DNA from 3 places in the Pectobacterium hainanensis genome. Region 2 is predicted to be linked to each of the others. Evidence: predicted binding sites of a transcription regulator. Region 2 holds the regulator's gene; each other region holds the start of a gene.
The links. The regulator PhoB, encoded in region 2, activates phosphate uptake and scavenging genes when phosphate is short. The targets are predictions, from matches to a motif close to CTGTCATAAAACTGNCNNAT.
Positions count from the first base shown of each region.

Region 1: a site for PhoB is predicted at 3,595-3,614, ahead of rbsK (ribokinase). Genes of this name have one in related genera too.
Region 3: a site for PhoB is predicted at 5,414-5,433, ahead of glpT (glycerol-3-phosphate transporter). Genes of this name have one in related genera too.

Region 1 is NZ_JBJYIN010000008.1:124,496-132,443, reverse strand. It holds gene ACKPVM_RS10330 (aspartate:alanine antiporter) at 1-22, shown strand, start outside; gene ACKPVM_RS10325 (aldose 1-epimerase family protein) at 224-1,237, opposite strand; gene fucP (L-fucose:H+ symporter permease) at 1,252-2,586, opposite strand; gene rbsK (ribokinase) at 2,602-3,531, opposite strand; gene deoC (deoxyribose-phosphate aldolase) at 3,729-4,409, shown strand; gene deoR (DNA-binding transcriptional repressor DeoR) at 4,450-5,223, shown strand; gene ACKPVM_RS10300 (serine hydrolase) at 5,220-6,425, opposite strand; gene ACKPVM_RS10295 (glutathione S-transferase family protein) at 6,713-7,330, shown strand; gene ACKPVM_RS10290 (PQQ-dependent sugar dehydrogenase) at 7,376-7,948, opposite strand, start outside.
Region 2 is NZ_JBJYIN010000014.1:73,515-81,462, forward strand. It holds gene ACKPVM_RS14660 (AAA family ATPase) at 1-357, opposite strand, end outside; gene sbcD (exonuclease subunit SbcD) at 354-1,580, opposite strand; gene phoB (phosphate response regulator transcription factor PhoB) at 1,926-2,615, shown strand; gene phoR (phosphate regulon sensor histidine kinase PhoR) at 2,643-3,965, shown strand; gene ACKPVM_RS14680 (PstS family phosphate ABC transporter substrate-binding protein) at 4,091-5,056, shown strand; gene ACKPVM_RS14685 (cobalamin-independent methionine synthase II family protein) at 5,276-6,382, shown strand; gene brnQ (branched-chain amino acid transport system II carrier protein) at 6,891-7,948, shown strand, end outside.
Region 3 is NZ_JBJYIN010000006.1:114,719-122,666, forward strand. It holds gene rhtB (homoserine/homoserine lactone efflux protein) at 1-316, opposite strand, end outside; gene pldB (lysophospholipase L2) at 460-1,455, shown strand; gene yigL (sugar/pyridoxal phosphate phosphatase YigL) at 1,577-2,383, shown strand; gene fic (protein adenylyltransferase Fic) at 2,647-3,747, shown strand; gene glpT (glycerol-3-phosphate transporter) at 3,967-5,316, opposite strand; gene glpA (anaerobic glycerol-3-phosphate dehydrogenase subunit A) at 5,627-7,294, shown strand; gene glpB (glycerol-3-phosphate dehydrogenase subunit GlpB) at 7,284-7,948, shown strand, end outside.

The DNA.
Region 1 (7,948 bases), on a different contig from region 2:
CTGGCCTGAACTACCTGGCTAATAAAAAATGTAAAAAAACGTCAATATTTATTAGCGTAAACAGAACTTTTTTATCAGCCTACAGTCTCAATAAGTGCCACTGCTTTTCTTTGATATCCCCATATTGAGGAGCCCGTCGTTCACGCCACCTTGGTTCAAGAACGATGGGCCTTTTCTTTTCTGAGACGATATCGATGTCCCTATGCAGCAATGACCATTCGTATCATGCCAGTCCGGTTTCAACTCGGAAACATCGTGTTTCACCAGCATCAAGCTCAATTAATGTCCCGGCCCGTTGTGCCGCATTGAACCCTTCTGGACGACATGTCGCAGGCAAAACAAACGCCGCGACTTTCTGATCACCGTTATAAAGAATCCAGCGCGTCGCATAATTCAACTCTTCCGTCGAAAAACGAGTCACAAAACGATGGCCCTGTGGTGCATGCAGACTAAACTCAACCTTCTTCGCGTACTGCGATAAATCATCAGCAAAAAAGACAATTTCAGGGTCGTAAAAATCCGGATCTGTTAACGCGGTGAATTGCTCCGGTGACTGCGCTAATTTTTCCGTATAGTTCAGCCACTGCGGCGTAGGATGAACATGACCAGGGATAGAGGTTCGCAACGCAAATGCCTGATCAGGAATGGTTTGGCTAAATGTCGCATTCGCCACATAGGCATAATTCATGTGACACATGTATTGTAACGGCATCGCCACACTTGCCAAATTTGTCACGGCCATCTCAATATTTAACAACGTACTGTCGGCCATCAACGTGACGCGAGGGGTTGCTCGATAGTGATGACCAAACCCTTTCACATATTCATAATCCCCCGTTACACACAGAGAACCGTCGCCGATGAGCACCCGTGCGCTGTCCATCGTCGCACACGCCATTTCACCGTGTAGAGGATGGGTATCGTCCGCGGCGGGACAACCATTGCTCAGCAAACCAGAGTGGAAAGCAAAACAACCATAAGTATCAATAATGCTGCTACCCGGCTTAGGCTCGGTGAACGGATTCGTCATCCTTAACGAATGTCCATCAAATTCCGCATCCCAAATCATCTGCCCATAAAAAGGCAATATGACGAGGTAACCTCGTGAGTTTTTCAGTTTGATCGCTTCAATACCTGAAGCATAGCGGAATAACGTGACTGAAAAATGATCGTTTTCCAACAGTATCCGTGGATGCTCACTGAACATCGTACGTGACAAATGAATCTGCGTTTTCATTTTCATTTCCTTATTTAGGCTTCACGTTTAACAGCGGAATCACTGGCAGCCAAACGCTGTTTATTGCGCATTTCGCCCCAAAAATAGAAGCCGACATAGGCAAAACACAATAGCGACACGACAAATGATTTTTGCATCGAACCAAGATGGTCGGATACATAGCCCTGAATAGCTGGCACCACAGCCGCCCCCACGATAGACATCACGATGATAGCCCCGGCTACTTCAGTGTATTTTTTATCTACCGTATCCAGCGTACCTGCGTAAATCGTTGCCCAGCACGGTCCAAATAGAACGCTAACAAAAACGGCGGCATAAACAGCGCTAAAATCGGGCACCATCACGACATAGGCCAGCGTCGCAACACCTGCGATCGAATAAGCAATCAGGACTTTCTCAGCACTGAAGCGCGTCATCAGGAAATTCGCTACAAATTTACCAATGAAAAAACAAATAAAGCTGTAAATCATAAAGTTGGACGCATCTCGTTCGTTAGATGCTCCCAGCGTTAAAGCCAGACGGATAGTAAAAGACCAAACAGCAACCTGCATACCGACATATAAAAACTGAGCAACAATACCGCGCTTAAAATGGTTATTCCCTGCCAGATACCGCAACGTTTCTCCCAAGGACGGAAGTGATTTTTTATTCTGCGTATCGGCTTGCGCTTTACAGCTTGGATAGCGCGTCAACAGGAAAAGGAACATGACGATCAGTAACACAAATATCAAATACTTATACGGCTCTAAGGTATATTCCAGCATTTGCAGACGGAAAGCGTGCAACTGATCGGGCGTCATGGTTGCCATCTGACTTTCCAAACTTTCGCCTTCCTGAAAGACCAGATATTTACCAAGAACAATCCCCATTAACGCCCCAACCGGGTAAAACGTCTGGCTAATATTCAAACGTAACGTGGCATAGTCTCGGTGACCAATCATAGAACTATACGTATTCGCCGCCGTCTCCAAAAAGCTCAGGCCAATGGCAATGGCGAAAATCGCCGCCAAAAACATGGTATAGGTCGCCATGTGCGATGCCGGATAAAACAGGCTGCATCCGGCAATATACAGCGTTAAGCCAATCAGAATAGCGATCTTGTAACTGCTGTTCCGGATCACCACCGATGCCGGAATCGCAATCAAAAAGTAGCCGCCATAAAAAGCACTCTGCACCAATGCACTGGCGAAATCACTCAGCTCAAATACGCTCTTGAACTGCGTGATTAAGATATCGTTCAGACTGGCCGCGCAACCCCACAACGGAAACAAACACGACAGCAGAATAAATTGAAATAATGGCGTCTTATTCAGATAGCCATCAGGCATTTGGATGATGTTCTGACGCATAATGTTTTCCCCGGATTATTTAGCAAGCGAATGGCTGGCAAGAAACTGATGAAATTGTGCCGCATCCGGATATGCACGCTGCGTGCCCTTCCCCGTAACGCTATAAGCGGCAAAAGCTGAGGCATATTCCATCGCCGATTTAATTTCTCCGTTACGAACAAAATGGTGTGCAAAACAGCCAATAAACGCATCGCCTGCTCCGCTGGTATCAATGGCATGAACGCTAACAGGGTCAACATGGTGTACCTGATCGCCCGTCATCCACACCGACCCACGGTGCCCCATCGTGATGATCAAATTCTTCAACCCTTTCGCTAATAACGAACGACCAGCCTGCAAAATATTCGCTTCGGTATCGACAGGCATACCAGTCAGAATTTCCAACTCGGTTTCATTCGGCATGAAAAAGTCGCATTGACAGGCATAACCGATATCCAGATCACGCGAAGCCGGAGCCGGATTTAAGATCACGGGAATGTGATGACGTCGAGCAAAATCAATGGCGTAGTAAACCGTTTCTAACGGGATTTCCAATTGAAGGATCAGCAACTTGCATTGTTTAAGTGACTCAGATGCCGCATCGATATCCTGTGTAGAAAGATGAGCGTTCGCCCCTTTGATGATCAAAATTCGATTCTGTGAGGAGGCATCGACAAAAATAGGAGCCACGCCGCTCGATACACCGGCAACGGCAGTGACGTACTGCGTATCCACGCCAAAGTGCTGTAAATTCTTAACGGTATTATCGGCAAAAAGATCGTCCCCGACCCGACTGACCATCATGACCGATGCCCCAAGCTTCGCCGCTGCAACAGCCTGATTCGCCCCTTTCCCACCACAGCCAATCTCAAAAGAAGGGGCTTCCAACGTTTCGCCCGTTTTTGGCATTTCATTAATGTAGGTAATCAGGTCAACCATGTTTGAACCAATAACTGCAATATCCATAACACTTCCCTCTGGCATTTTTTCAACATTAAATGTCACTACAGTAACAATAACAATCCACATTTGTTATTAATGTGACAAATATCGCATGATTAAACGTGTGACATGCAAAAATTAGAACAATAAAGATTGATAATCGATGTTAAATGTTATTATTATAACAAAATAAATTTATTGAACAGCTAAAGGAATCAACCATGAACAGCGAAACTCGCGATTACTCCCCTTATATCGATCACACCCTGTTAGCCGCCGACGCCACAGAGGCACAGATCATCAAGCTATGCGATGAAGCTAAAACTCATCATTTCTACGCCGTTTGCGTTAATTCCGGCTATGTCCCTCTGGTTGCCAGCCAATTACAGGACACAGCGGTTAACGTCTGCTCGGTGATTGGTTTCCCTTTAGGCGCGGGACTTACGGCGTCTAAAGTGTTTGAGGCCAAGGCCGCTATTGATGCAGGGGCACAAGAAATTGATATGGTGATCAATGTCGGCTGGTTGAAGAGCGGCAATATTGATGCAGTGAAAGCAGATATTCAGGCTGTACGCGAGGTTTGCGCCGCTATACCGTTGAAGGTAATATTAGAAACCTGTCTGCTTGACGACGCCCAGATTGTTTTGGTCTGTGAAATCTGTCGCGACTTGAACGTTGCGTTTGTAAAAACATCAACGGGGTTTAGCACTGGTGGCGCTCGTGAAGAACACGTCAAACTCATGCGCGATACCGTCGGTTCTGGCGTCGGCGTAAAAGCTTCTGGTGCCGTACGCGATCGCCACACGGCAGAAATCATGATCCGCGCTGGGGCAACGCGTATCGGAACCAGCTCCGGAGTGGCTATCGTATCGGGTCAGTCTGCCGCAGCAGGAAGCTACTAACCTTCATCCCGCATAAACGGGTTCATCATCAGGGAATTATATGGAAACTCGGCGTGCAGAACGGATCAACAAACTGGCTCAAGCCCTGAAAAAAGCAGACAAGCTTCGTCTTAAAGACGCCGCGCAACTGTTGGGTGTGTCCGAAATGACCGTGCGACGCGATCTGAACGCCGAATCCTCGACCGTTGTGCTACTCGGTGGCTATGTTGTCAGCGATTTGAAAAGCAATAATGTCACTAATTATTTCGTTTCCGATCAGCAAAGTAAGCACGTGGAAGAAAAGCAGGTGGCGGGTGAGCTAGCGGCACGGCTCATCGAACCTGATGATGTGGTATTTTTCGATTGCGGCACCACCACACCTTTTATCATCGATGCGATTCCTGACGACCTGCCCTTCACCGGAATTTGCTATTCGCTCAATACGTTTTTGGCCTTGCAGGAAAAATCTGCCAGTAAAGTCATGCTATGCGGCGGCGAGTTTCATCCCGATAACGCCATTTTTACGCCGCTCAGCCAACGCAGTGAACTCGATCATATTTGCCCGAACAAAGCGTTCATCTCTGCCGCAGGCATCGATCTGAAAGCAGGAGCGACCTGCTTTAATTTTGCTGAGCTCAGCATGAAGCATCGCGCGCTAGCGCTGTCACAGCGTGCGATTTTAGTGATCGATAACAGCAAGTTTGGGAAAGTTAAGCCTGCCTGTATCGGATCGCTCACCCTATTTGATACGCTAATTACCAATCGTACACCGCCAACGGAATACACTCGTTATTTTAACCATAACGGTATTTTGTTAGCCCATGCCGATGGCTAGTTAAACCAACCACCAAACCATTGCTGAAGTTTCATCATCACGCTATCCCATAGCCTGCTGAAAAATCCCGCTTCGGGGATATCGTCCAGCGCAACCAACTGGCGTTGCCCAATACTTTTACCATCAAGTTGGAAATCAATCGTGCCAACCACTTGATTTCTGGTCAAAGGCGCGGACAACTGAGGCTGTAACAATGTAAAACTGGCCTTCAGATTTTTCATCTGACCTTTGGGTATCGTGAGCGCCGCATCATTCGCTACCCCTAGTCGAGCCTCTCCCTGCGTGCCAAACCAGACGCGCTGTGTCGTAAAAGGCACACCCGCTTTGATTGGCGTAGCCGTTTCAAAAAAACGGAAACCCCACGTGAGTAATTTTTCACTTTCCCTAAAGCGAATACCATCCGTCGCGGCACCCAGAACAACAGAAATCAAACGCATATTGCCTTCCGTTGCAGACGCCACCAGATTATGTCCTGCTCCGTTGGTATGACCGGTCTTGATGCCGTCGACATTCAGGTTAGTGTTCCACAGTAATCTGTTACGGTTCGGTTGACGTATATTATTGAATGTAAATTCTTTTTCTTTATGCAACGCATACTCTTCAGGCACATCACGGATCAGTGCTTGTCCAAGTATGGCCATATCACGGGCGGTACTATACTGACCTGGCGCATCCAGCCCATGTACCGTACGAAACTGGGTGTTAGTGAGTTTCAATGCGTTAGCGTAATTGTTCATCAGGCTAACGAAAGCATCCTGACTTCCGGCAACATAATCAGCCAATGCAATGCTGGCATCGTTGCCTGACTGAATGACAATACCTTTATTCAATTCAGATACCGGGATACGATCGCCCGGTTTAAGAAACATCAGCGATGAACCACGTAAAGCAGGGTTTCCCGTTGCCCAAGCGTCTTTACCCACGGTGACTTGATCGGTCGGCTGAATTTTCCCCGCTTTAATTGCCTGACCAATAACATAGCTCGCCATGATTTTTGTCAGGCTGGCAGGATCAAGGCGTTCATCCGCATTAGATTCAGCCAACACCACGCCACTATGGTAATCCATCAAAACAAATGCCTTCGATTCAATTTGCGGCACAGCGGGTAACTGTTCCGCTTGCAGCATCGGAGCCATTCCCACAAGTAATACCGTTCCCGCTGTAAAGGATTTGAGACTGGAGAGGAAAAGAGTTGTCTTCATGAGATCGCCGAGGTATCCATCAGTAATAAATTGTTAATACACCTAATTTTCAATATTTTCTGAAAATGCTAGTAACATCCAAAGGTAACGTGTCACTTCTCTCAATGAAACCGTTCAATCTGTAAAGATAGTCAAAGAAATGAAAAGACCGAAACATAATTTTGTCATGATTAGTGCATGACAAACTCAGCCATAAAGCCTAAAAGACATATCATCACTGAGCATCTGCCGCGTATTTCCTGATCGTGTTGCAGTGTCGCTTTTTCTCTCATCATGCGGGGGTAAATATGATAACAATATGGGGTCGAGAAAATTCGACCAACGTTAAGAAAGTTCGCTGGTGTGCGGCAGAATTATCGCTGCCCTATGAGCCTATTTTAGCCGGTGGACAATTTGGACGTAATCGTGATGCCGACTATCTGGCAATGAATCCAAATGGTCTGGTTCCCTGCCTTCAAGACGGAGAATTAGTCTTATGGGAATCCAATACCATTGTGCGCTATCTGGCCGCACAGTACGGGCATGACACACTGTACCTCCGCGATGCCGGAGCCCGAGCAAACGCCGAGAAATGGATGGACTGGGCAAGTACTCTGGCAGCCTCATTTGGCGGGGTTTTTATCAGCCTAGTGCGTACCGCCCCGGAAAAACGCGATATGGCGATGGTAGAAAAAAACCAGGCTGAGTGCGAACGATTACTGACCATTGCGGATGCCGCACTCGCAAAACAGCCGTGGTTATCGGGTGATACCTTTGGCATTGGAGACATCCCATTAGGCTGTATCGCTTATGCCTGGTTCAACATGGATATTGTTCGTCAGCCACATCCGCATTTGGAACGCTGGTACCAACAGCTTACCGAGCGCCCAGCCTACCAGAATACGGTAATGATCCCGCTTACCTGATGTTCTCTTCACCACAGGCATCTCACGATGCCTGTGGCTAGTTCGTTATTCCAAGCCTACTTTCAGTAATTTGCCATTGTCATGATCGGTCAGCAAATAAAGGTAGCCGTCAGGTCCGACTCTGGCTTCGCGGATACGTTCTCCGCGATCCTGTAACAAACGCTCCTCCGCGATAACGTTGTCACCGTCCAACGTCAAACGGATAAGGTTTTTCTCTGCCAGCGCCCCAATAAACACCGAATTTTTCCATTGAGGAAAACGATCGCTATTGTAGAACGCCATGCCGCTGATACCCGGTGATTTCTTCCAGTAAAAAACGGGGTCTACCATTCCAGCGACCTGCTCACCTTTCGCTTCAGGGATCTTCAGGCCAGAATAATTGATTCCGTGGGTCGCAATAGGCCAGCCATAATTGCTACCAGGCTGAGGGAGGTTAATTTCATCGCCTCCTTTCGGGCCGTGTTCATTCTCCCATAGCGTCCCCGTCCACGGATTAATAGCCAATCCCTGTGGATTACGATGACCATATGACCAGATTTCTGGACGAGCTTGCGGCTTATTCACGAATGGGTTATCTGATGGCACCTTCCCATCCGCCGTCAAACGTACTATTTTTCC
Region 2 (7,948 bases):
TATCAGTGCTAACTCGGCCTTTGGCGTTTGCAGGTTGCCTTCAGCTGCGTTTCTGGCACGTCGTTGACTCCAGAATGCACGGTAGCCAATACCTTTGACTTCAAATTCAACTTCTGCCAGACATTCCGCCGTACCGCGTGTCATCAGTTCATTTTGGCTGGCGGAAATATTCTTGAGCCTTGGCGTTTCGTGATAAAGCGCCAGACAAATGGCATCCAGTAGCGTGGTTTTCCCTGCGCCTGTCGGACCGGTGATCGCGAATAGTCCGTTATGAGAGAAAGGGGCCTGAGTGAAGTCAATTTTCCATTCACCTTTCAGCGCATTGAGATTTTTTAAGCGTAGGCTGAGGATTTTCATCTGGCTTGTTCGTCCTGTTCCAATTCGTGAATGACCTGCCCGAATAGCGAACGTACCCGTTGTTGACGGGACATTTCCAAATCGGTGGCCGTTGCCAGACGGCGTTCGAAAACGTCATGTACAGTCAGTTCCTCTAATGTTTCTTTTTCCTGCCGAGCGATAGCTTGTTGATATTGCTCACGATGGCGACGTAATAGCAGGACTTCAACGGGTAAATCGTCAGTCAGCGCCTGAATGTGTTTCTGGACATCGCTGAGGTAAGACTGTGTGGTGATTTCGATATCCAGCCAGACGGGTTTTTCTCCCTGATAATGCCTGAACGCGGTGAGCTGTTGTTCAATGTCGTCCAGACTGCCTTTGATCAACTGCATCGGTTGGCTGACTGGCACCGGCAGCGTTTCAACCTGTGGTGAGTTTTGCTCATCGAATGACACCAGATACACGGATTTTTCGCTGCTTAATTCATCGAAGCTCAACGGAATAGGAGAACCGCTATAGCGAATATGGGCACGTTGCGTCACGCGTTGTGGTCGGTGAATGTGACCGAGAGCGATGTAATCGGCGGGTGGAAATGCGCTTGCTGGAAAGGCATCCAGCGTACCGATGTAAATATCGCGTACAGCGTCGGATGCGGTGACCCCCACCGTTGTCAGGTGACCACTGGCGATAATAGGAAGTGATAACTGTAATTCGTCACGTTTTTGGCAGGCCAGTTGATAACATTGTTCGTAATGATCGGCGATGGCGTGAAGTAATGTTTGCTGTTTTTCCTCGCCGGATTGCCCAGCCTGACTGGTCATCAGGTCTCGTGGGCGCAGAAAAGGAATCGCACAGAGTATGGCACCGGGTTGGTGCTGACGGTTTTTGAGCACAATAAGCTGTTTATTGAGATCGCCGTCTGTACTGGCGATCACGTGGGTATTCAGACAGGCTAACAAACCCCGCGATTCATTCAAGGTCGCGACCGAATCGTGATTGCCCCCCAAAATAACGAGCTGACAGTCTGTTTGCTGTAGTTGAACCACAAAGTGGTAATACATTTCTCTGGCATAGCTGGAGGGAGTGCCGTTATCAAAGATATCTCCTGCTACTATTACTGCATCCACCTGATGCTGCTCGACTTGTGTCATAAGCCAGTTCAGGAAAGCCTGATGCTCGGCCGCACGGCTTTTTGTATAAAAATGCTGCCCTAAATGCCAGTCGGCGGTATGAATAATACGCATGAAACGCTCTGAACGGTTGCTATTGCCATATTGGCGATTATAAACAGTCATCGTCACGGCTGTCGTTGCGAAAACTTTTTTTTGGAAAGCGGCTCGAAATTTGAATTCTATTTCAGTCCTGTTGTTACTCCGTAACGATGAAAATAGCCCCGTCCGTGGGGCTCGCCCTGCGGGTTGTTACTCCGTAACATTGAAAATCGCTCCGTCCATGGGGCTCGTCCTGCGGGTTGTTACTCCGTAACACTGAAAATCGCTCCCGGCGATTTTTTCATAAAAGTGTCATAAAACTGACGCATAATGCTCGGCGTATGCTAATAGCGACGATGACTAACGACAGGATTAACCATGGCAAGACGCATTTTGGTCGTAGAAGATGAAGCGCCGATTCGTGAGATGGTCTGCTTTGTTTTGGAACAGAACGGCTATCAGCCAGTTGAAGCTGAAGATTATGACTGTGCGATCAGGTTGCTCTCAGAGCCTTTTCCTGAATTGGTATTACTGGACTGGATGTTGCCCGGTGGTTCCGGATTGCAATTTATCAAGCATATGAAGCGCGAAGCGCTGACTCGTGATATTCCCGTGATGATGCTGACCGCGCGCGGTGAAGAGGAAGACCGGGTGCGAGGGCTTGAAGTTGGGGCCGATGATTACATTACCAAGCCTTTTTCTCCTAAAGAGCTAGTGGCTCGGATCAAAGCCGTGATGCGCCGTATTTCGCCGATGGCGGTGGAGGAAGTGATTGAAATGAGAGGGTTGAGCCTTGATCCTACTTCTCATCGCGTAACGACGGAAGATCACGCATTGGATATGGGGCCAACCGAGTTTAAGTTGTTGCACTTCTTTATGACACATCCGGAGCGGGTTTATAGCCGGGAACAGTTGCTGAATCACGTTTGGGGCACTAACGTTTATGTAGAAGATCGTACCGTTGATGTTCATATCCGTCGGTTGCGCAAAGCGCTAGAGACTAGTGGTCATGAGAAAATGGTACAGACCGTTCGGGGAACGGGATACCGTTTTTCAACGCGTTACTAAAGGTAGCCGTAACGGAGAAACATTAACGTGCTAGAACGTCTATCATGGAAAAGGCTGGCATTGGAGCTGGTTTTTTTTTGCCTGCCCGCTTTTTTACTGGGGCTGATTTTCGGTTATTTATCCTGGTTTTTATTAACGGCTGTTTTGGCCGTGTTGGGCTGGAATTTTTACAATCAGCTCAAGCTCTCCTATTGGCTTTGGGTTGACCGGAGTATGACGCCGCCACCTGGCCGGTGGAGTTGGGAACCTTTGTTTTACGGTTTATACCAGATGCAGTTGCGTAATCGTCGACGTCGACGCGAATTGGCGCTCTTGATCAAACGGTTTCGTAGTGGCGCAGAATCGCTGCCGGATGCGGTTGTCATCACTACTGAAGAGGGCACGATCTTTTGGTGTAATCATCTGGCACAGCACTTACTGAATTTTCGTTGGCCGGAAGATAATGGTCAGAATATCCTCAACCTGCTGCGTTACCCCGAATTTACTCATTATTTAAAAGAGCAGGATTTCAGCAAGCCTTTAACGCAGCAATTGAACAATGGCCATCATGTCGAATTTCGCGTGATGCCTTACTCTGAAGGTCAATTGTTGATGGTTGTGCGTGATATCACCCAAATGCATCAACTTGAAGGCGCAAGGCGTAATTTTTTCGCCAATGTCAGCCATGAGTTGCGTACACCGCTGACGGTATTACAAGGTTATCTGGAGATGATGCAGGATGAGTCACTGGATAGCTCGTTACGCAGCAAAGCACTGAATACGATGCAGGAGCAGACGCGTCGTATGGATGGCTTGGTGAAGCAACTGCTGACGCTTTCACGGATTGAAGCGGCTGCGACGATCGACCTGAATGAGAAAGTTGATATACCGTTAATGTTGCGCGTATTGCAGCGTGAAGCGCAAACCCTGAGCCAGGATCGCCATGAGATCGTCTTTCGGGTGAATGAGCATCTTCAGGTGTTCGGGAATGAAGAGCAGTTGCGTAGCGCGGTGTCAAACCTGGTATATAACGCGATCAACCATACGCCAGCCGGGACGCGCATTGAGGTCTGCTGGCAGAAAACGCCACAGGGTGCACAGTTCCAGGTCAGCGATAACGGGCCTGGCATTGCGTCGGAGCACCTGCCGCGTTTGACTGAACGCTTCTACCGTGTGGATAAGGCACGTTCGCGACAAACCGGGGGAAGTGGGTTGGGGCTGGCGATAGTGAAGCATGCGCTTAGCCATCATGATTCCAGGTTGGAAATCATGAGTGAAGAGGGATTAGGGTCCCGTTTCGTGTTTACTTTGCCGAATCGGTTGATTGTTCCCGTTTCTTTAGCTGAAAATACGGCGAAACCTCCCGTCTGACGGAAAGTGCTATTCATGATTTTTTATGCTAAACGTTCACTCGCTGAAACCGCAGGATTTACCGCGTGTCGTTGTGTTCCGACAGGTATTTCATCCGCTTTTTTATGCCTGAATAGTGTGGTTTCATGAGATGGCTTAATTATCCCGTTGCCCTGATGCTATTGCTGATGAGCTTTTTCAGCATTGCTCAGCCGCGTCAAATGCTGGCCGGGAACCTTTCCAGCGCAGGCTCAGATACATTGGCGAATTTGATGTCTTTCTGGGCCGCTGATTTTAGTCAACATTATCCCGGCGTGAACTTGCAGATTCAGGCCGCCGGTTCTTCTTCTGCCCCAACGTCACTGGCATCCGGTGCGGCTCAATTGGGTCCCATGAGTCGGGCGATGAAAGCCAGTGAAATTGATGCTTTTGTTCAGCACTATGGCTATCCGCCATTGGCGGTTCCGGTCGCGATGGATGCATTAGTTGTGTTGGTGAATCAGGATAATCCGTTGCCCGGATTGAATTTATCGCAGTTGGATGCAATTTTTTCGATGACCCAGCGCTGTGGTAGCCAACGGCCGATAAAAAGTTGGCGGGATTTGGGATTGCACGGTGATTGGGAGACTCGAACCATACTGCGTTACGGGCGGAATTCGGCGTCAGGGACATACGGTTTTTTTAAACAACGTGCATTGTGCAGCGGTGATTTTCTTCCTCAGGTGAATGAGCTTCCCGGGTCGGCATCGGTCGTACAAGCTGTTGCTGCATCGACGGATGCCATTGGGTACGCCAGCGTCGGTTTTCGCACCAGTGGCGTAAGGATGGTGCCGTTAGCAGCACAAGGGACGGACTATGTTTTCCCTTCCACCGAAAATATTCGCAGCGGGCGTTATCCCTATACGCGTTATCTTTATCTTTACATCAATAAGGTTCCGGATCAGCCGTTGGAAGCGCTGACCGCCGCGTTTCTTGATCGTGTTTTGTCTAAAACAGGTCAATCATTGGTGAGTCAGGATGGTTATTTGCCGCTTCCTGAAAATATTCGCCAGCTAACGCGATTACAGCTTGGCTTGGATGAGGCGCAACGATCGGATAGTACAGCACGATAAAGGGTGGATAACCTAAACATGAATCTATTTCATGTTACGTGAAAAATATTCTATTGCCCCATTGCTTCTGACATGACAGGATTCATTTCAAATCTTGGACGTCCAGATGGCTATAATGTCTCTGGCGTAATTATTTACTTATGTGAATATTTCATAATAAAACTATCTATCTGTTATCGTCGATCGTGTATGGATGGATTGTCAGGAGCGTGACGTAATATGGCTAAAACACTTCCCCCTTTCCGTGCCGATGTCGTCGGTAGTTTATTGCGCCCGGAAGCGATCAAACAGGCACGTATCCAATATCAAGCGGGTGAAATTGATGCGTCACAACTGCGTACCGTTGAAGATCGGGAGATCTTACGTGTTGTCGAACAGCAGCGTAACGCCGGTCTTCAGGTGGTCACAGATGGTGAACTTCGCCGCGCCTGGTGGCATTTTGATTTTTTTGCCGAATTAAATGGTGTGGAACGTTATGAAGCTGAACACGGCATTCAGTTCAACGGTATTCAGACCAAATCTCATGGGATCCGCGTGACTGATAAAGTCAGTTTTAATCGCCAACATCCTATGCTGGATCATTTCCGTTATCTGAACAGTATTGCCGGTGATGCCGTAGCTAAAATGACGATCCCTAGCCCGAGCGTGATGCATTTCCGCGGTGGGCGTAAAGCCATTGATAGTCAGGTTTACCCCGATCTGGCCGCTTATTTCGACGATCTGTCTCAAACTTGGCGCGATGCTATTCATGCGTTCTATGAGGCTGGCTGCCGCTATCTGCAATTGGACGATACCGTTTGGGCCTATTTGTGTTCCGACGATCAAAAACGTCAGATCCGTGAGCGTGGGGAAGATCCGGAGCAGCTTGCCCGTACGTATGCCGATGTATTGAATAAAGCACTGGCCGACAAACCCAGCGATCTAGTGATTGGATTGCACGTGTGTCGCGGGAATTTCCGCTCTACCTGGATTTCTGAAGGCGGTTATGAACCCGTGGCAGAAATACTGTTTGGCGAAGTGAATGTCGATGCTTTCTTCCTGGAATACGATACGGAACGTGCGGGTGGTTTTGAACCGCTGCGTTTCATCAAGCCAGGGCATCAGCAGGTTGTGCTGGGGCTTATTACCAGTAAAACGGGTGAGTTGGAAAGCATCGAAGCTGTCGAAGCGCGTATTGCTGAAGCCGCAAAATTTGTTGATATCAAGCAGATTTGCCTCAGTCCTCAGTGTGGGTTTGCTTCAACTGAAGAAGGGAACGCTCTGACGGAAGCGCAGCAGTGGGACAAACTGAAGCTGGTCGTTAATATTGCCAACCGCGTATGGTGATCGTCATTCACGGCTAACCCGTCGAATAGCGCACCCATTTCTGCTAACCCCGGAACGGAATGTCCCCGTTCCGGGGTTATTTTTTACACGAAATACTCCCCTGCGACGCAAATATTTTGCTTTGGTTAGCCATAAAGATGGCTTTTTTTTGTTCAATAAGTTTTATTTATGATCTAATCATGCATTATTGTTTTGTTTATGCCAGTTTTATTGCGTCACTGCGCGTGTTCATGCACAAATCATGTGTTAGGCAAATAAGAAATAATGAAATTATATGCTGTTTTTTGTTTTTAAATTGGTCTAAGGTTCTGGTTTGTTGATTGAGTATTGCCTTTTTTCGCTATAAACGTTTTACTTAGCCCACAATACGGCTATAAGCCAAAGCGCAATGAACGCCTAAATCTGCACACAGACCGTGCGACTCACTACCCTGATGGATGTGGAAGGGCCGCGGCCATCAGCACTGGTATTCCTTTTTATCGATTAATACAGGCAACACAACATCACTATGAGTCATCGTTTAACGTCCAAAGATATCGTGGCATTGGGATTTATGACCTTTGCTTTGTTTGTCGGCGCGGGGAATATTATTTTCCCACCGATGGTTGGGCTACAATCCGGAGAACATGTCTGGATTGCTGCTATCGGGTTTCTGATCACCGCGGTCGGATTACCGGTATTAACGGTGATAGCTCTGGCGCGTGTCGGAGGTGGTGTTGATGCGCTCAGTTCGCCGATCGGCAAGAAGGCGGGTGTTCTGCTGGCGACCGTGTGTTATCTGGCGGTCGGGCCGCTATTTGCTACCCCTCGCACCGCTACCGTGTCATTTGAGATTGGTCTTGCACCGCTGGTTGGTAACGGCGCTTCACCGTTATTGATTTACAGTCTGTTCTATTTCGCTATCGTCATTCTTATCTCGCTGTATCCCGGTAAACTGCTGGATACCGTGGGGCATGTCCTTGCTCCGCTGAAAATTGCTGCTCTGGCTGTGCTGGGGATTGCTGCTGTTATGCTGCCGGTCGGTCTTCCTATTCCGGCAATTGAGTCCTATGAGCATATTCCTTTTTCCAGTGGTTTCGTCAATGGTTACTTGACGATGGATACGCTGGGAGCCATGGTCTTCGGGATCGTTATTGTTAATGCGGCGCGTTCTCGCGGTGTGAATAGCCCTGCATTATTAACACGTTATACCATTTGGGCAGGGTTGATTGCGGGGCTGGGATTGACATTGGTGTACCTCAGCCTGTTCCAATTGGGCTCCGGTAGCGGCGTATTGGTGCCAGAGGCGCAAAATGGCGCAGAAATTCTGCATGCCTATGTACAACACACGTTTGGTAATATGGGAAGCAGTTTCCTGGCGTTGCTCATCTTTATTGCTTGCCTGGTTACGGCCGTTGGGCTGACTTGCGCCTGTGCGGAGTTTTTTGCTCAGTATTTACCTTTCTCATACCGTACGCTGGTGTTTGTGCTGGGTGGCTTTTCCATGTTGGTCTCTAATTTGGGCTTAAGCCATCTGATTCAACTTTCTATTCCTGTACTGACGGCGATCTATCCTCCCTGTATCAT
Region 3 (7,948 bases), on a different contig from region 2:
TTGCGCTGGCGATGGCTTGCAAATCCAGTGCACCAGCGGCGCGCCATTGCTGAATACCCAGCCAGATCAGATAAGCGGCACCCAGCCATTTGAGAATATCAAATGCCAGCATGGATTTGGCAAGCAGTGCGCCAAGCCCAATGCCGACTAGGACAATATGTATCGCCAAACCGACCTGTAATCCACAGATGGATGCGATCGCACCACGGTAACCATGGCTGATACCCGTGCTCATTGTATTAATCGCACCGGGGCCGGGGAAGAGGCTAAGAATGATTGTGGTGAGTAAATAGGTCAGCCACCAGTCTAAGGTCATTTACGTATACTCTCTAAATAGTGTTGGTCATTGCTTGCAACGTTGAAAATCGCTCCATGCGATTTTTTATGTCACAATACGCCGATATTGGTGTTTCAAAAAGCCTTTCTGTTAGCGGTATTGGCCCGTGCCGGAGACATGTGATGATGCCGTATCACCATAGCCTGTTAACGCGAGAAGCACAGTTTTCAGCTTTCGCTACCGGTGAACTGTTGAGATTTTGGTCGCAGCGTGAGGAAGGTGAGTTTATCGGCGTTGATCATGTGCCGATTCGCTTTGTTCGTTTCTCCGCACCTGAACACCGACATCTCGTGGTCGTCTTTCCTGGTCGGATCGAAAGCACCGTAAAATACAGTGAAGTCGCTTACGATCTCTACCGTAATGGCTATGATGTGCTGATGATGGATCACCGTGGGCAGGGGCGTTCAGGGCGATTATTACCTGATAGTCATCGTGGACACGTGTTGCGTTTTAACGATTATGTTGATGACATCGCACTATTGTGGCAACAGCAAATTGAACCACGTGATTATACGCGTCGCTTTGCACTGGCCCACTCAATGGGCGGGACGATTCTGGCTCATTTTCTGGCGCGTCAGCCGACGGCATTTGATGCTGTCGCGCTTTGTGCGCCGATGTGTGGTATTCATCTGCCGATGCCTCATTGGTTAGCGTGGCGTGTGCTTGACTGGTCAGAACGCCATCCGTCAATCCGTGATTATTACGCGATAGGCACCGGGCAATGGCGACCTTTACCTTATAGCGTGAATGTCTTAACACAGAGCCGGGAACGTTATCAGCGTAGCGTGAGATTTTATGCTGATTATCCTGAATTGCGTGTTGGCGGCCCCACCTATCACTGGGTTCGGGAAGCGATGATAGCTTGCCAGCAACTGTTGATACAGGCGGAGAATATCACGACGCCAATTTTGCTCCTGCAAGCTCAGGACGATCGCGTGGTCGATAACCGTAGTCAGGACGCTTTTTGTCAGGCTCTCGCTCGGGCCGGTCATCCTTGTGTGGGAGGCGTGCCCAACGTTATTGAAGGTGCCCGCCATGAGATCCTGTTCGAGAAAGACGATATCCGTGCTCAGGCTTTTGCGTTGATTCTGAGCCACTTTACCGATTACGCCCAATAGATTTCAGATGATTCAGGCTAAAGTGTCTGCAATTTGAAAGACAACAAGGGTATTCTCTTATTTTGCGGCGAGGATAACTATCGTGCCGCGACTACTACTACAGAGGTTAAATCTCATCGTTATGTATCACGTCGTTGCTTCTGATTTAGATGGCACTCTGTTGTCGCCCGACCATACCCTATCGCCATATGCGAAAGAAACGCTCAGATTACTGACTGCGAAGGGCATCCATTTTGTGTTCGCGACGGGACGGCACCATATGGATGTGGCGCAAATTCGCGACGGATTGGGGATTAGCGCGTTTATGATCACGTCTAACGGTGCTCGTGTACATAATACGCAAGGAGAGCTGATATTCAGTCACAATCTGGATCAGGATATTGCACGCGATTTGTATCACGTTGTGCACGATAATCCGGCGATGCTAACGCACGTCTACCGTAATGATGACTGGTACATGAACCGCCGTCGGCCAGAAGAAGAACGCTTTTTTCAGGAATCGGTGTTCAAGTACAAGCTGTTCGAACCGGGGCTATTGGAAACGGATGGAATCAGCAAAGTCTTTTTTACCTGTGATTCTCATGAACAGCTTTTGCCTCTGGAAGAGGCGATCAATGCGCGCTGGGGCGATCGTGTGAATGTGAGTTTTTCGACGTTAAGCTGTCTGGAAGTGATGGCGGGCGGGGTATCCAAAGGCCATGCGCTGGAACAGGTCGCGAAGATCATGGGTTTCTCACTCAAAGAATGTATCGCTTTCGGTGATGGCATGAATGACTATGAGATGCTGTCAATGGCGGGTAAAGGCTGCATTATGGCGAATGCGCATCAACGCCTGAAAGATATGTTGCCGGATCGGGAAGTGATCGGCACGAATGCTGATTCAGCTGTACCACATTACCTGCGAGACATGTATTTGTCAGGGCAATAAGTTTGAAAGGATGCCTGTTTTTAAACGGAAAGGGATTTAAAAGAAAAAACTGAGCCTGGTGGGAAATCGTTCGAGCCTGTGCATGAATAAGCGCTTGGCAATCTCTTCCAGAGAGAACGCGCAGTGACCTTCTTCGATTTATCACGTCGACGTCGATCAAAAACGTGTCGATATAATCTGTTTTTATCGACACGTTATGGCGATATGTTTATGGTATCGACATAAAATAAAAACGTGTCGATAAAAAGAAGGTTTTTAAGCCTATGTCGTGGAATCCACATGAACCGTTTAATCAGCTTCCGAAACTTCCCCCTCAATGCGAGTTGATGGAGTCAATACCTGTACTGAAGTCTTGTATTAAGGCTCGGGCAGCGTTAGCAGAACTTAAGCAGGCAGGCGAACTTCTACCTAATCAAGGTTTATTGATTAATTTAATTCCGCTACTTGAAGCCAAAGATTCGTCTGAGATTGAAAATATTGTGACGACCTCGGATAAACTTTTTCAGTTTTCTCAAGAAGATAGCCAAGCTGATCCTGCAACAAAAGAAGCATTGCGCTACCGTACTGCACTTTATGATGGGTTTAAGTATTTGGGGCAACGTCCACTCTGCATCTCTACTGCAATCAGCATTTGTAGCACATTGAAAAATGCAGATATAGACATCCGAAAAATTCCTGGGACGGCTTTGGTTAGTGGTGATAACCGTATTGTTTACACGCCTCCAGTCGGAGAGGGAGTTATACGTGATTTACTCGGGAATTGGGAAAGCTTCATTCATGCGGATGATGATATCGATCCGCTCGTGAAGATGGCGATTGCACATTACCAGTTTGAGGCCATTCACCCGTTCCCTGATGGTAACGGTCGAACGGGGCGAATTCTTAATATTCTATTTCTGATTGAAAAGAACCTGTTGACGCTGCCAATCCTTTATTTAAGCCGATTTATTGTGGCCCATAAATCCGAATATTATGAGCGGCTGCGTGATGTGACGGTCTCTGGTCATTGGGATGCATGGGTGATTTTTATGTTGGGTGCGGTAAAGGAAACAGCAAGCTGGACAACAGACAAGATCGCTGCGGTTCGAGCACTATTCGATATTACCGCTTCCTATGTTCGAGAGTCATTACCGAAGCTCTACAGCCATGAATTAGTTGAAGTTATTTTTGAACAGCCCTATTGTCGTATAGCTAATCTAGTTGAAAAAGGCATTGCAAAACGTCAGTCTGCATCCACTTATCTGAAACAACTGTGTGACATTGGGATTCTTTATGAGATAGCGGTAGGGCGGGAGAAATTATATGTCCACCCCAAGCTGATACAGCTCATGACAAAGGATGATAATACTATCCATCTATATTAAATATACCAGCGAGACAGGCTTTTTTCGGAACGATAAGTTTGAAAGGAATGTCAGTTTTTAAACGGAAAGGGATTTAAAAGAAAAAACTGAGCCTGGTGGGGAAATCGTTCGAGCCTGTGTACATCCAATTTGTCGTCGTGTTGTTAGCGGTTATTTATCTCTGATATGGAGAAAGACGGCGTCTGCTGACGCCGTCTGATGGACGTTAACGTTCACGACTTACGCGCGTTGGGCTAACTCTTCTTTATGTTTTTTCTCGCTTAACATAACGACGACCAGTAGCAGTACCGCCAGTATGCTACCGCCGATCATCACCATAAAGCCGCCATCCCAGCCGAAGAAATCGACGGTATAACCTACGATGGCGCTAGCGGCAACGGAGCCGCCAAGATAACCGAACAGACCGGTAAAGCCTGCGGCGGTTCCCGCTGCTTTTTTCGGTGCCAGCTCCAGAGCATGGAGACCAATTAGCATAACCGGGCCGTAAATCAGGAAGCCGATAATAATCATACAAGCCATATCGACGTGCGGGTTACCTGCCGGATTCATCCAATAAACAATGGTGGCAATGGTGACCAGTATCATGAAGAAGACACCCGTCGCTCCACGGTTACCCTTGAAGACCTTATCTGACATCCAACCGCAGATTAGCGTACCGGGAATGCCCGCATATTCGTAGAGGAAATAAGCCCAGGATGATTTATCCAGAGCAAAGTGCTTCACCTCTTTGAGATAAGTGGGTGACCAATCAAGAATACCGTAGCGCAACAGGTAAACGAATACGTTGGCAATGGCGATATACCACAGCAATTTATTCGGGAAAACGTATTGCATGAAGATTTGCTTGGCAGTCAGTTCCTCTTCTGCTTTTTCATCATAATCAACAGGATAGTCATTTTTATATTCTTCGATAGGCGGCAAACCACAGGACTGTGGTGTGTCACGCATCAAAGCAAATGCGATCAGTGCAACGACAATAGCGGCAAATGCCGGCATGTATAACGCGGCTTTCCAATCGTTAAACCAGGCCATACCCAGTAGGAACAGCAGCGGCGGTAGTCCACCCCCTACGTTGTGCGCACAGTTCCAAATCGAAACGATCCCACCACGTTCTTTTTGTGACCACCAGTGAACCATCGTACGTCCACACGGCGGCCATCCCATTCCCTGAAACCAACCACACAGGAATAAGAGAACGAACATGATCGCGATGCTGGATGTTGCCCAAGGGACAAAGCCCATGAATAACATCACGGCGGCGGCCAGAATTAATCCTGCGGGTAGAAAGACACGCGGATTCGAACGATCGGATACCGAGCCCATGATGAATTTGGAAAAACCATAGGCGATAGAGATCCCGGACAGCGCGAAACCGAGATCGCCACGGGAAAAGCCTTGCTCTATCAGGTAAGGCATCGCCAGTGTGAAATTTTTACGAACGAGGTAGTAGGCTGCGTAGCCAAAGAATATTCCCATGAAAATCTGCCAGCGTAGGCGGCGATAAACAGGGTCAATGTTATTTTCCGCTATTCGCGGCTGGTGGGCGGCGGGCCTAAAAATGCTCAGCATAGATATCTCCAATGCGAAATAAAACGACAATTTATTGTTCTATTGCGAACGTGATTGTAGTGAGTACATATGTTGTTATCTGTGATTCAAAACCCAAATGTTACGGTTTTATGACGTGGTAACATTTTTTGGGAGCATGTTAACAAAAGTGAGTGAATAATAATCCTTATTTTAGTGACTCAAGTCACGTTTATGGTTTTATTTGGTTCTGTTATTTTCGTTTTTTGCTCGTTTTTGCTCTCTATCAAACATTAACCTTATCTTTTGTGTCCCAATAACAACATAAATGAGCGTCTAAGGTGGGATCATGATGCAAAAGAATAGGGCTCACCGGGAAACTGATGTTGTTATCATTGGTGGTGGTGCGACGGGGGCGGGTATCGCGCGTGATTGTGCATTACGTGGGTTGCATTGCCTCTTATTAGAACGTCACGACATTGCGACCGGGGCGACCGGGCGCAATCATGGCTTGCTGCATAGCGGTGCGCGTTATGCCGTAACCGATGGCGAATCCGCGCGTGAGTGTATTGAAGAAAATACGATCCTCCGCCGCATCGCTCGTCATTGTATTGAACCTACCGATGGATTGTTCCTTACTCTCCCCGAGGATGACCTTGCCTGGCAACGCCAGTTCATTACCGCATGTCAACAAGCGGGTATCAATGCACAGGCGATTGACCCGAAAGAAGCATTACAACTGGAACCTGCTGCTAATCCGACCATGATTGGCGCAGTGCGGGTGCCTGATGGGACCGTCGATCCGTTCAGGTTAACCACTGCCAATATGATTGATGCTTGTGAGCATGGGGCGAGTGTCCTGACCTATCATGAAGTGATTGGTTTGATCCGTCAGGGCGACAGAATTATTGGTGTGCGCGTTTTCGACCATAAAAACAGGGTCGAATCAGAAATTTACGCGCAGATTGTCGTTAATGCGGCGGGGATTTGGGGGCAACATATTGCTGAATATGCCGATCTGCGCGTTCGTATGTTCCCGGCCAAAGGCGCGTTGCTAATTTTAGGGCATCGCATTAACAACATGGTAATTAACCGTTGCCGTAAGCCAGCCGATGCCGACATTTTGGTGCCGGGCGACACCATTTCCCTTATTGGTACAACGTCAACCCGCGTGGACTATGACCAAATTGATAACATGATGGTGACGCCAGCTGAGGTCGATATCCTGATCCGTGAAGGTAGCATGCTCGCGCCGAAACTGGCTTCGACGCGTATTTTGCGTGCCTATGCAGGGGTTCGTCCGTTGGTGGCAAGCGATGATGATCCGACCGGGCGCAGTGTGAGTCGCGGCATTGTGCTGCTGGATCATGCCAGTCGTGATGGGTTGGAAGGATTTCTCACCATTACCGGCGGTAAGTTGATGACTTATCGGCTGATGGCCGAATGGGCCACGGATAAAATTTGTGAAAAGCTGGGCCTCCAGGTCGCTTGTTCAACGGCGCAGCGGCCGCTTCCGGGTTCTGAACCCGCCTCAGAAAATCAACCGTCGATACGCTCCTCGATAAAACACGACAAGGACAAGACACTGTCTGCACCGCTACGTGGCTCTGCTATTTATCGCCATGGTGAGCGCGCCGGGCGTTTGTTTTCCGGTGAACGTTTAGATAACAGTCTGGTTTGTGAATGCGAGGCGGTTACCGCCGGTGAAGTGCGCTATGCGGTGGAATCACTACAGGTAAACAACCTGATTGATTTGCGCCGTCGTACCCGCGTGGGAATGGGGACATGTCAGGGGGAACTGTGTGCGTGTCGTGCCGCCGGTTTATTGTGTCGGTTAGGGCAATCAACGCCGGAGCAATCCATTAACCAACTCAGTCAGTTCTTGAATGAACGCTGGAAAGGCATTCGCCCCGTTGCCTGGGGCAATACGCTGCGCGAAAGTGAATTTACCAATTGGGTATATCAAGGGTTGTGCGGTTTGACGGCCGACGATAACCAGGAGGAACACGATGCGGTATGACGTAGTCATTATTGGCGGCGGGCTGGCAGGATTAACCTGCGGTATCCGGCTATCTGAAGCGGGAAAACGTTGCGCTATCGTTAGCGCCGGACAAAGTGCGCTGCATTTCTCTTCTGGTGCGTTGGATTTGCTCTCTTGTCTGCCGGATGGTCGTGCGGTGAGTCATCCCTTGACGGCATTGACTGAGCTGGCTCGTCTGGCACCCCGTCACCCTTATTCTCTTATCGGCGCTGAGCGTATTGTGACCCTGTTACCGGAAGCGGAAGCGCTACTCAACCGTTCCAGTATCGTGATGCGTGGGGATTACCAACAGAACCATCAACGTATGACGCCGCTTGGTAAATTCCGTCCTTGCTGGCTGAGCCCTATCGATAGCGTGACCTGCGGCTATGGTGAAGAATTGGGATGGCAAAGTCCGCTGGTTGTTGGCATTGATGGTTTTCTCGATTTTCAATCCCGCATTGTGGCGGGTGCGTTACAAGAACAGGGTATTGCCGCGCGTAGCGACGACCTGAAACTCTCTATTTTGGATCCATTACGTCGCAATCCCAGTGAGTTCCGCTCCGTTAACATTGCCCGGGTGTTAGATAATCCGGCGAATCTGAGCGTGCTAATCGATGAACTGACCACTCTGGCTAGCGGCAATAACGCGGT